Regions from separate parts of the Clostridium fessum genome, predicted to be linked through region 2. Evidence: riboswitches for the same ligand, from Rfam matches in the RefSeq annotation. Region 2 holds a riboswitch; the other holds the start of a gene.
The links. Region 2 has a riboswitch for cyclic di-GMP ahead of PG862_RS06620 (ABC transporter substrate-binding protein). Riboswitches for the same ligand answer to the same signal wherever they lie in the genome.
Positions count from the first base shown of each region.

Region 1 (4,435 bases), on a different contig from region 2:
GCCAAACCTCCTGTTTTGATAAATGGAACCGCCTCCGATGCAATAAACAGAATATTCTTCATAGCTACTACCTCCCAACCGTGCCCGCTCGCGATCTGGCACCCTATTAAAATTATTATACAATAGAATCAGGGAATTAGAAAGTAGGCGACAGAGAAAAAAATCGGGAAATATATGACAAATAGTTCCGATTTGCAGACTGTATTTTCTGAATTGGATATTTTGCATAGTACCGGATGAATTATAAATTTTACCGCATAAAATAAAAGGCGGAGCCGAAAAGAAAATTATGTTTTCTCTTCGGCCCCGCCTTTTGTATAATCAGGGATTGATCTCCCTGTATTTCTTCATCGTCCGCGCAAACAGCTCGCCGTTGGACGGCGGCGTGTAGGTGATCGCATTGGCTCCTGCCTCGATCGTCTCCAAAATCGATTCGTTAGTCGGTCCTCCGGTCGCGATAATGGCAACGTCCGGATACTCCTTCCGGATCTCGGCTACCATCGATGCGGTGGCGGCAGCGCCTGATACATTTAAAATATCGGCTCCCGCCTCCAGTTTGCGGCGGACATCCGTGTGAACCGAAGCAATCGTCGCAATGACCGGAATGTCAACCACCCGCTTGATCTCCGTGATGACCTCATCCGCGATCGGCGCATTGACCACTACACCGTAGGCTCCCTGATGTTCTGCCTGAAGCGCCAGACGGACGGAACGCTTTCCTCCGGTCAGACCGCCGCCGACCCCGACAAACACCGGCACATCCGAGATGCTGATGATCGACTGTGAGATAGCTGCCTGCGGAGTAAACGGATAAACTGCGATGATCGCATCCGCGTTGATATTTTTGATGATTGCCACATCCGTTGAGAAGGCGATCGATTTGATACGCTTTCCAAAGATGCGGATTCCTGAACATTCACTGATACAATACGGACACATAATCGTGTGATCCCGCAGGGTTCCATTGTACGCCGGTACTTTTTTTTTCATAGGCAATTCTCCGTTCTTTTAGCTGCTTTCCTGACCTCTCTGTCCAGCTGTTTTATACAGGGGCAGTTTTTCAGTCCTGCATCTTTTATTTCCCCTTTATCTTATCATACACACATTTACCCATGCAATCAGTCACTTTCATAAATGTGTTACAATCGTGTTAAAAAGTTACTGTTCACGCATACGTGCCCAGTAACGGAATTTGCCGTGGCTTCGCATTTAAATACGGCAAATTCCTGCTGCCACCACGTTTTCTTACGGCACTTTCGGTTCCAAAAGTGCCTACCCATGAACAGTAACGTTAAAAAGGCTTACAGCACTTTCGACTCCAAAAAGCACCGCACGATTTTATACATCCCGCTTATAATCCAGGCAAATCTTATCAACAATCAATGCGATAAATTCCGAATTGGTCGGCTTTCCTTTCCCTGTGCTGACGGTATATCCAAATAGATCGTTGATCGTGTCCATCTTGCCGCGGCTCCATGCGACCTCAATCGCGTGGCGGATTGCCCGCTCGACACGGCTTGAAGTGGTCTGGCGCTTCTTGGCGATGGTCGGGTACAGGATTTTCGTCACAGAACCGAGCATTTCTTTATCACTGACTGACAAAATAATCGCATCCCGCAGGTACTGATATCCCTTAATATGAGCCGGAATCCCAATCTCATGCAGAATCTGCGTCACATCGCTCTCCAGATTCTGTCTTTCATATTCCGCCGACACCATATACGGCTCCACCTTCCGGTTGCCCGCCAGGGTCGAAGCGCGGTTCCTGTAATTCTTCAGGCGATGTACCTTGTCTAAAACCGCCTCCTTCGAAAATGGCTTTACTATGTAATAACAGGCGCCCATCCGAAAAGCATCCGCTGTCAGATTCTCGCTGCTCGCAGCTGTAATCATAACAAAGGAAGTGTCAGCTGAACAGTCTTGATTTGTCTTGATGCGCTCCATAACCGAAATTCCATCCATTCCCGGCATCACTACGTCCAGAAATACAATATCCGGCTTTGTCTTTACGATCATATTATAGGCATCGGTTCCGTTTTCCGCTTTTCCGACCACCTGAATCTCCTTATCACTTTCCAGTATATTTCCAAGCATATCCAATGCCTGACGATTATCCTCTGCGATCGCAATCTTCATTTCTGCCATAATATTCTCCTCCTCGGCACCTGTGATGATTAAAATAATTATAAATTCTTTTTTTAACAAGTTTCAACTCGTTTTGATCGCGCAGTTCGACACTCAACGCTCATTTTGTCTATCAATTCTTTTGATGCAAAATAAATTACACAAGATGCAAACTATATATAAGCATGTATTGTAGCTAACCGTATCTGTTAAGATTCCGCTATAAACCTTCTACCGCCCAGCCGCCATACGCCTATCTAACGATCCCTTATCACCACGTTTTACCGATTCCGGTCGAAAGACACACAAAATACACGCAATTAAAAAGCCTCCACGACCGGTTTCTGAACATGAAAATTCCATCTTTGCAGATCAAGTTTCGATAAATTCCTATAAAAAAACAGAGTTACGCCATAGCCATACAACTATAACATACTCTGTTATCGTGTTAATGCAACTGGCTGCCATTTTACAGGCCCTATAGCTTTGCGTCGCAGCTTTTCAACTGTTTTGCCAAATATGTAATTTGCTCTATTATATACGCTTTTTTTATATCCTGTCAATAAAGAGAGCAAAAACTTTGTACTTTGCATGTTACTGTTCACACACGTGTGCCCAGCAACAGGATTTTGCCGATGCTGCGCATTCAAAATCGGCAAAATCTGCTGCCAGAACTGTATCATATGGAATTTTAAGTTCAGAAAATTCCCACCCGTAAACAGTTACTTTGCATCCAGATTCAATGTCCCAGCATATTCTCCACCAGAATCCCATACCCACGCGTCGAATCCTGAATAAAAACGTGCGTAACTGCTCCGATGAGTTTTCCGTTCTGGATGATGGGGCTGCCGCTCACGAGTGATTGTCATTATGGACAACAATAAAAAGTAATATAGCTTGTATTATTATTTTTGGATGATATAATTAAAAAATGTGAGGTGAATATGCATATGATGTCTTTGGAAAATGAAAAACGTTTATTACTCTTGTTAAGTTCTTATTATTTAAGAACAAATGTCACAAAAAATAATGTTTTGGATTATATTGAAGATAATCATTGGATGACCTTTGATCAACATGATTTAGAAACAAAACATAACCGGAACGAACTTGTATGGCGAAACGATCTTGCGTTTGTTAGAAAGCATTTAGCACAAGACGGTTTGTTTATATCAGGAATTCGTAACAACTGGTCTATTACAGAAAAAGGTATTATAGAACTAAAAAGCCTTGCAAACGAAGCTCTTAACGAACCCAATCTTCGTAAAATAACCTCTAACGCTATTAACAGTATTAACAATTTGCATTTTTAAAACACATCAAAGGGCGAGGAATCACCTCCCCTTTTGACGTCTTAATTTAATCCTGCTTTTGGGACTTACTATAAAAAAGAAGCACTCACATAAGGGACAAACATCCCGGATGAGTGCTTCTTTGTTTTTGCTTAATTTATGCTGTTTTCAGCCGCTTCCAGCATATTCTCCGCAAAAATCCCATACCCACGCGTCGAATCCTGAATAAAAACGTGCGTAACTGCTCCGATGAGTTTTCCGTTCTGGATGATGGGGCTGCCGCTCATGCCCTGGACGATCCCGCCGGTCAGGGACAGAAGTTCCGGATCGGTTACGCGAATGACCATGTCCTTGTTATGGCGGTTGGAGGAGTGGTCTATTTTCTGAATCTCAATCTCGTAGTCTTTCAATTCCCCGGACACGCTGCTGCGGATGCAGGCACGGCCTTTTTTGACCTCCTGACGGTAACCGATCGGAATTGCAGGGTTCTTTACCCGGCTTAAAAAGCGCGGATTTGCCGTCCCGAAAATACCCTGATCCGTATTGGCCTCCACACTTCCCAGCCGCGACTGATTTCCATAGTAAATAACGCCCGACATCACGCCCGGCTTTCCGAAACTTCCCTTCTCCACGCCCAGAATCTCCGTATCGTATAGTTCGCCGCCGGAGGTCTGCACCAGAAGTCCCGTGTCGCCGTCGCTGATACCGTGTCCCAGCGCTCCAAACGCGCCGTTAGCACATACATAGGTCATCGTACCGATGCCCTGCGTATCGTCGCGGATCCACAGCCCCAGCTTATAGTCTCCCTCCTGCGTCTGTACCGGCGTCATCTGTACATCCATCGTCTCTCCCTCGCGGCGCACCGAAAGTGTCAGAGCCATATTTCCCGCTTCCTTGACCGCCTGTATCATATCTTTCTTGTCCGTCGCCGGCGTCCCGTTGATTGCCTCGATATAGTCTCCAGAACGCAGGATTCCGTCCGCCGGATCCATCACTTCTCCCGTCTGTGCCGTCACCTT
Region 1 covers NZ_JAQEQF010000001.1:280,442-284,876, forward strand. Annotated here, with positions in the region: gene glgA (glycogen synthase GlgA) at 1-62, opposite strand, end outside; gene PG862_RS01335 (hydrolase) at 322-990, opposite strand; gene spo0A (sporulation transcription factor Spo0A) at 1,339-2,145, opposite strand; cyclic di-GMP riboswitch class I at 2,574-2,649, opposite strand; partial or broken gene PG862_RS01345 (SpoIVB peptidase S55 domain-containing protein) at 2,864-2,980, opposite strand; gene PG862_RS01350 (winged helix-turn-helix domain-containing protein) at 3,075-3,437, shown strand; gene spoIVB (SpoIVB peptidase) at 3,569-4,435, opposite strand, start outside.
Region 1: it holds a riboswitch for cyclic di-GMP, as region 2 does, so the genes downstream of both, spo0A (sporulation transcription factor Spo0A) here and PG862_RS06620 (ABC transporter substrate-binding protein) in region 2, are expected to answer to the same signal.

Region 2 (4,435 bases):
GTGTTGTTGCTTTCTATCGGGCAATACCCCAGATAATAGGGGTTCTGTTTTCCCAAAAGTGCAACTCCGGATTCTCTGTTATTAAACTTCTTTTTGAACAAATCAGCCTCTTCTTCTGTAATAGCCTGTTCTCCTTTTAAATGTTTTAACAGGGAATAATTACGCAGGTATTTATCACCACTCTGGTTCGTATACGTAATATTTCCGTCATTATCCAGAATGAACAAATATGCTTTCCCGTCATAACCTTTCAGTTTTAACATGGAATCCAGTTTCGAATGATCATACACGCTTCCAATTGCCGTATAAGTTTCCCCATTGATAGTATATTCCTGACATGGAATCGCAACCAGATAACCGTCTTTTTTCTTCTGATCATAATCAACACGCACCAGTTTTCCAATATTGTATCCATTCTTTAAGTCCAGCAGAAATTTACTTGGCATATCAATCCGCATTTTTGTTCCACCTGCTGATATTGCCTGACCATTTTCCCGAAGGAATATAAGTGTACTTTCCGATTCTTTTTCCCATGCTTCAAAGAAACTTTTGTTCATATCCGTTTCAAGAGACAGCTCCCTCTCATGAAGTAAAAATTCCTTAACCAACTGCAGCTGGCTGTAGTACCCACTCACTTGAAGATCATAGGTCTGCTGCATCTGCTCAACAACAGCTCCCATACTGCTTTTTCCATTTTCACTGATATACTTGCTAGACTTACTTATAAGATACTTTATACAAACTACGCTTAAAAGAATAATAAGTAGTATAAGCAACAGCCTTGTTATTTTTTTTCTTTTATTTACCGTTTGTTCTATCTCCACTTTTACTGTTCAACCTCTATATAATCTTCCGGTGCTGACGGCTGCTGTCCTTTTGACATTGCTTCGATCCATGCACTTGATAATGTTGTATCTTTAAGCTGCTCAATCTCACATTTCGGATTTATTTTTTTCAAAACAGACATTGTGGTGTCTGTAAGAAGAATAGAGTATTCCTTTTCTTTGTCTATTTTCTTATCATTAACTGTCAAGTCCTTTAATGAAAATCCACTTTCCGCTTGATTGACGATAATTTTCATACCGGATGCAATTGGTAATTCGTATTTATTGGTTACATAAAAATTCTCATCCGCATCGGCGAAATAATTTTCCACGAGTTCACAAACCTGTTTACCACTAATTTTTGTAAAATATAATGCTGTATCTGAACTCTTTGCTGTCATCATGCCAACCCGGCTATTGGTGCATTCTCCTTTATACATAGAAGAAGTGAAATAATAATATGGTGCCAGAGCCAGCTGTGCATCATTTTCTTCTCTGATCGTAGTTAAAATGGAAGATGCTGAATCACGGCCATTTCTATCGTTCAGTGAAATGGAATATTCATTTTCAAAATTCACCGTTGCTTTTTCTTCCGGAACTTTACGATTCATTACACTGCGCAAAGTATCATAAGCCTGTGTTTCATCCATTTCCCCTGACAGTAATCCGTGAACAGCCTCAAGACTTGCATCAAATGATTTTTGAGCGGAATATCGGATATAAACAGCATTATTTTTAATTTCCTCTTCCAGTCCAGGTACATCCTGCATCATGGTTGGAACATCTGTATTCAATGAAATAACACCGCTTCCATCCGCAATCAGCTTTTGCCCCTCTTCTGAAATCATACAATCCAGCACATCCAGTGCAGTATCCAGTTTCTCCCGGTCTTTTTCCAGGTTTTTGTTAAATGCAATGTTTAATGACGGAGTCATATACACATAGGATTCATCCGATGTCTGTGAAAAGTAAGGAATACGGATCAGCTCCGCATCCATCTGTTTCTGCAGCTGCTGCATAACCGTCGGATGTCCATGAAACATTGCTGATTTTCCCTCGACAAACATCTGGGTTCCTGTATTGATGTCAATATTGATATCTTCTTTGCCAAAATGCGAGTCCTTAAGAAACTGACTGGTTTCTGAAAAAATACGTTTCCATAATGTATCATCAAACTTTACTTCATCCGCTGCAGTCTCTGCACCGTTTCGCCATTCAATACCATCCAGGCTTGTAAACTCACCGATTGCCGCTGCCTGGATGATTTCATTATTAGACCAGTCTTCACCAAGATCCATGGAATACGGTTTTATGCCATTATCATAAAACTGCTGACAGGCCTGTACATATTCCTCATAATTTTCTGGAATCTTTATGCCATACTGATCAAACAGTGTTTTGTTGGCAATGATCGTCTGCGGAATACCACAGATTGGCAGCCACTGGATTTCATCCTCCTCATTCTTATAATATTGCACCGCATAGGAATAATACTTAGAAACAACATCATAAGAAGCAAAATCCATAAGATAAGGCTGTAAGTCCTGTGCATCTGTTCCAGAAAATCGACGTACTGTTATGATATCCGGTAATTCATCATGTTCTTTAAAATAACTGTATAAATCGGTATCATTGTTACCAATAATAAATTCGATATCCTGATCAGGAAACTGTTCATGGATATAGGGTGCAATATTTTTCATCAAACGATTTTCCCACAGATAAACGGTAAGATGCTCATCATTTTTAGATACTTCTTTCTTTGACTGTCCACATCCAGACAAGACAGCAGTTGCTACAAGTACACCTGACACCACCGCTATCAGACAACGTTTTGCCTTTTTCATACTTTCATTTTCCTCATTCTTTCCTATATAAAGTCATTATTGTTACGTCTATGAAATAACACCACAAAAAAGCACTGTCAGACAGACAGTGCACCTCATTTTATGCAACTGGCTGCCATTTTACAGGCCCTGTAGTTTTGCGTCCCAGACTTTCATCTGGTTTGCCGATTTCCTTATTATAGCTTTTAAACTTATGCAAAAAACTGGTTTTATTATACTATAGCGCTCTACTGTACACAAGAAAAACATTACCGTTTTAACGCCTGAAAACAAAAAAAGAACAGTCGATATATATACTCGAACTGTTCTTCTACTTCCGAAGTCCACGAAGCATTGACATTACTGTTTCCTGCTCATTTGCATTCAGATCGTTCCATATCCCTAGAACTTCTTTCTGTTTTTCTGTCAGATTCTCTGAATTACCTTCCTGAAAAAACTGCGATAATGTCACGCCCAAAGCTGCACATATTTTTTCAAGTGTGATCAGCGACGGCAGGTTTTCCTGCGCCATGATCCTTCCCAGTGACGACTGGGAAATTCCCGACAGCTGCGATAATCTGTATTTACTGATATCACGCTTTTCACATAAAGATGTTATTTTATCCGCAATATACTTCTCTACCTGCAAGTAACTATACCTCATTTCCGCTATTACATGTTCTTATTGTACCTGTAATAATGAAAAAATATTAGTAATCAACTTTGCAAGTATTTATCCCCATCATAGGAAGTATACGGATAAAAAAATATAAAGATACTTTCGTTTCCGCAAAAGTCATTTTCGCTTATATCATTTTTATAATAACACAGACAGTTATGTTTGTCACATAAAAGTTTGAAACCCCAAACAAAAAAATAAACCTTCTCATACCGCAAAGCCGCATATCCACGGATAAATCCCCATCCCAGAGGGATCACCCTTCTGATGAATATAAAGGCTATTCGCAGATGGCTACGCAATCTGACATGGATGCCTTTTAACAGAAAGTTCACAGCTCATATAATGACACTATATTGACGTAACATGAGTATGTAAGTATACTGTAAACCATGTGGAAGTTGTGCGTATGTCAGCAACAAATCTGAACATCCGAACGGATAAGGAAACAATTAAAGGATAAATCTGAAAAGCGAATCAGCTGATGGAAAAATGCACGCTCTGCAGATGCGGTATTTACATCAGCCCCTTCCACATATTTCTATGAAATAAAAAGTGGAGTCAAATTGAATGAAAACACAAGCAGACAAGAAGTCAGTCAAAGACATTCAGGAGTTAAAGCAGCGATTTACTAAGTTTTCCATAGGTTTATTTGCAATTTTGACGCTTTCAATCACATTGTTGGCATCAGCATATACATATATTCTGCAAAAATCGTATACAGATATCGCCCTTGAAACGGAACTCAAACGTGATATGGAAAATGCAGATGCAATCCATAAATTGGCAAACAAAAAAATCGGAAGAGAAGAATTTGCCACGCTCCGCCATCAATCTGATGAAAATACAGAAATGTATCACAAGGTTTCCTCGTTTCTAAATGAAATTCGAACGCTGAATTCAACCAGATATTTATACACCGCCACCCGAAATGAAGAAAACAGGCTGATCTATGTGGTGGACGGTCTGGATCCCAACGCAGGAGATGTCAGACATCCGGGAGACTATATTGAGGATGAAATGATTCCGTATATTAACAAGGCTCTTTCAGGAGAAACGGTGTATTCGCAGAACATTGTTGATACGACATGGGGTCCTATTTTCAC
Region 2 covers NZ_JAQEQF010000004.1:67,651-72,085, reverse strand. Annotated here, with positions in the region: gene PG862_RS06625 (ATP-binding protein) at 1-680, opposite strand, end outside; gene PG862_RS06620 (ABC transporter substrate-binding protein) at 827-2,671, opposite strand; cyclic di-GMP riboswitch class I at 2,772-2,847, opposite strand; gene PG862_RS06615 (helix-turn-helix domain-containing protein) at 2,982-3,314, opposite strand; gene PG862_RS06610 (ATP-binding protein) at 3,900-4,435, shown strand, end outside.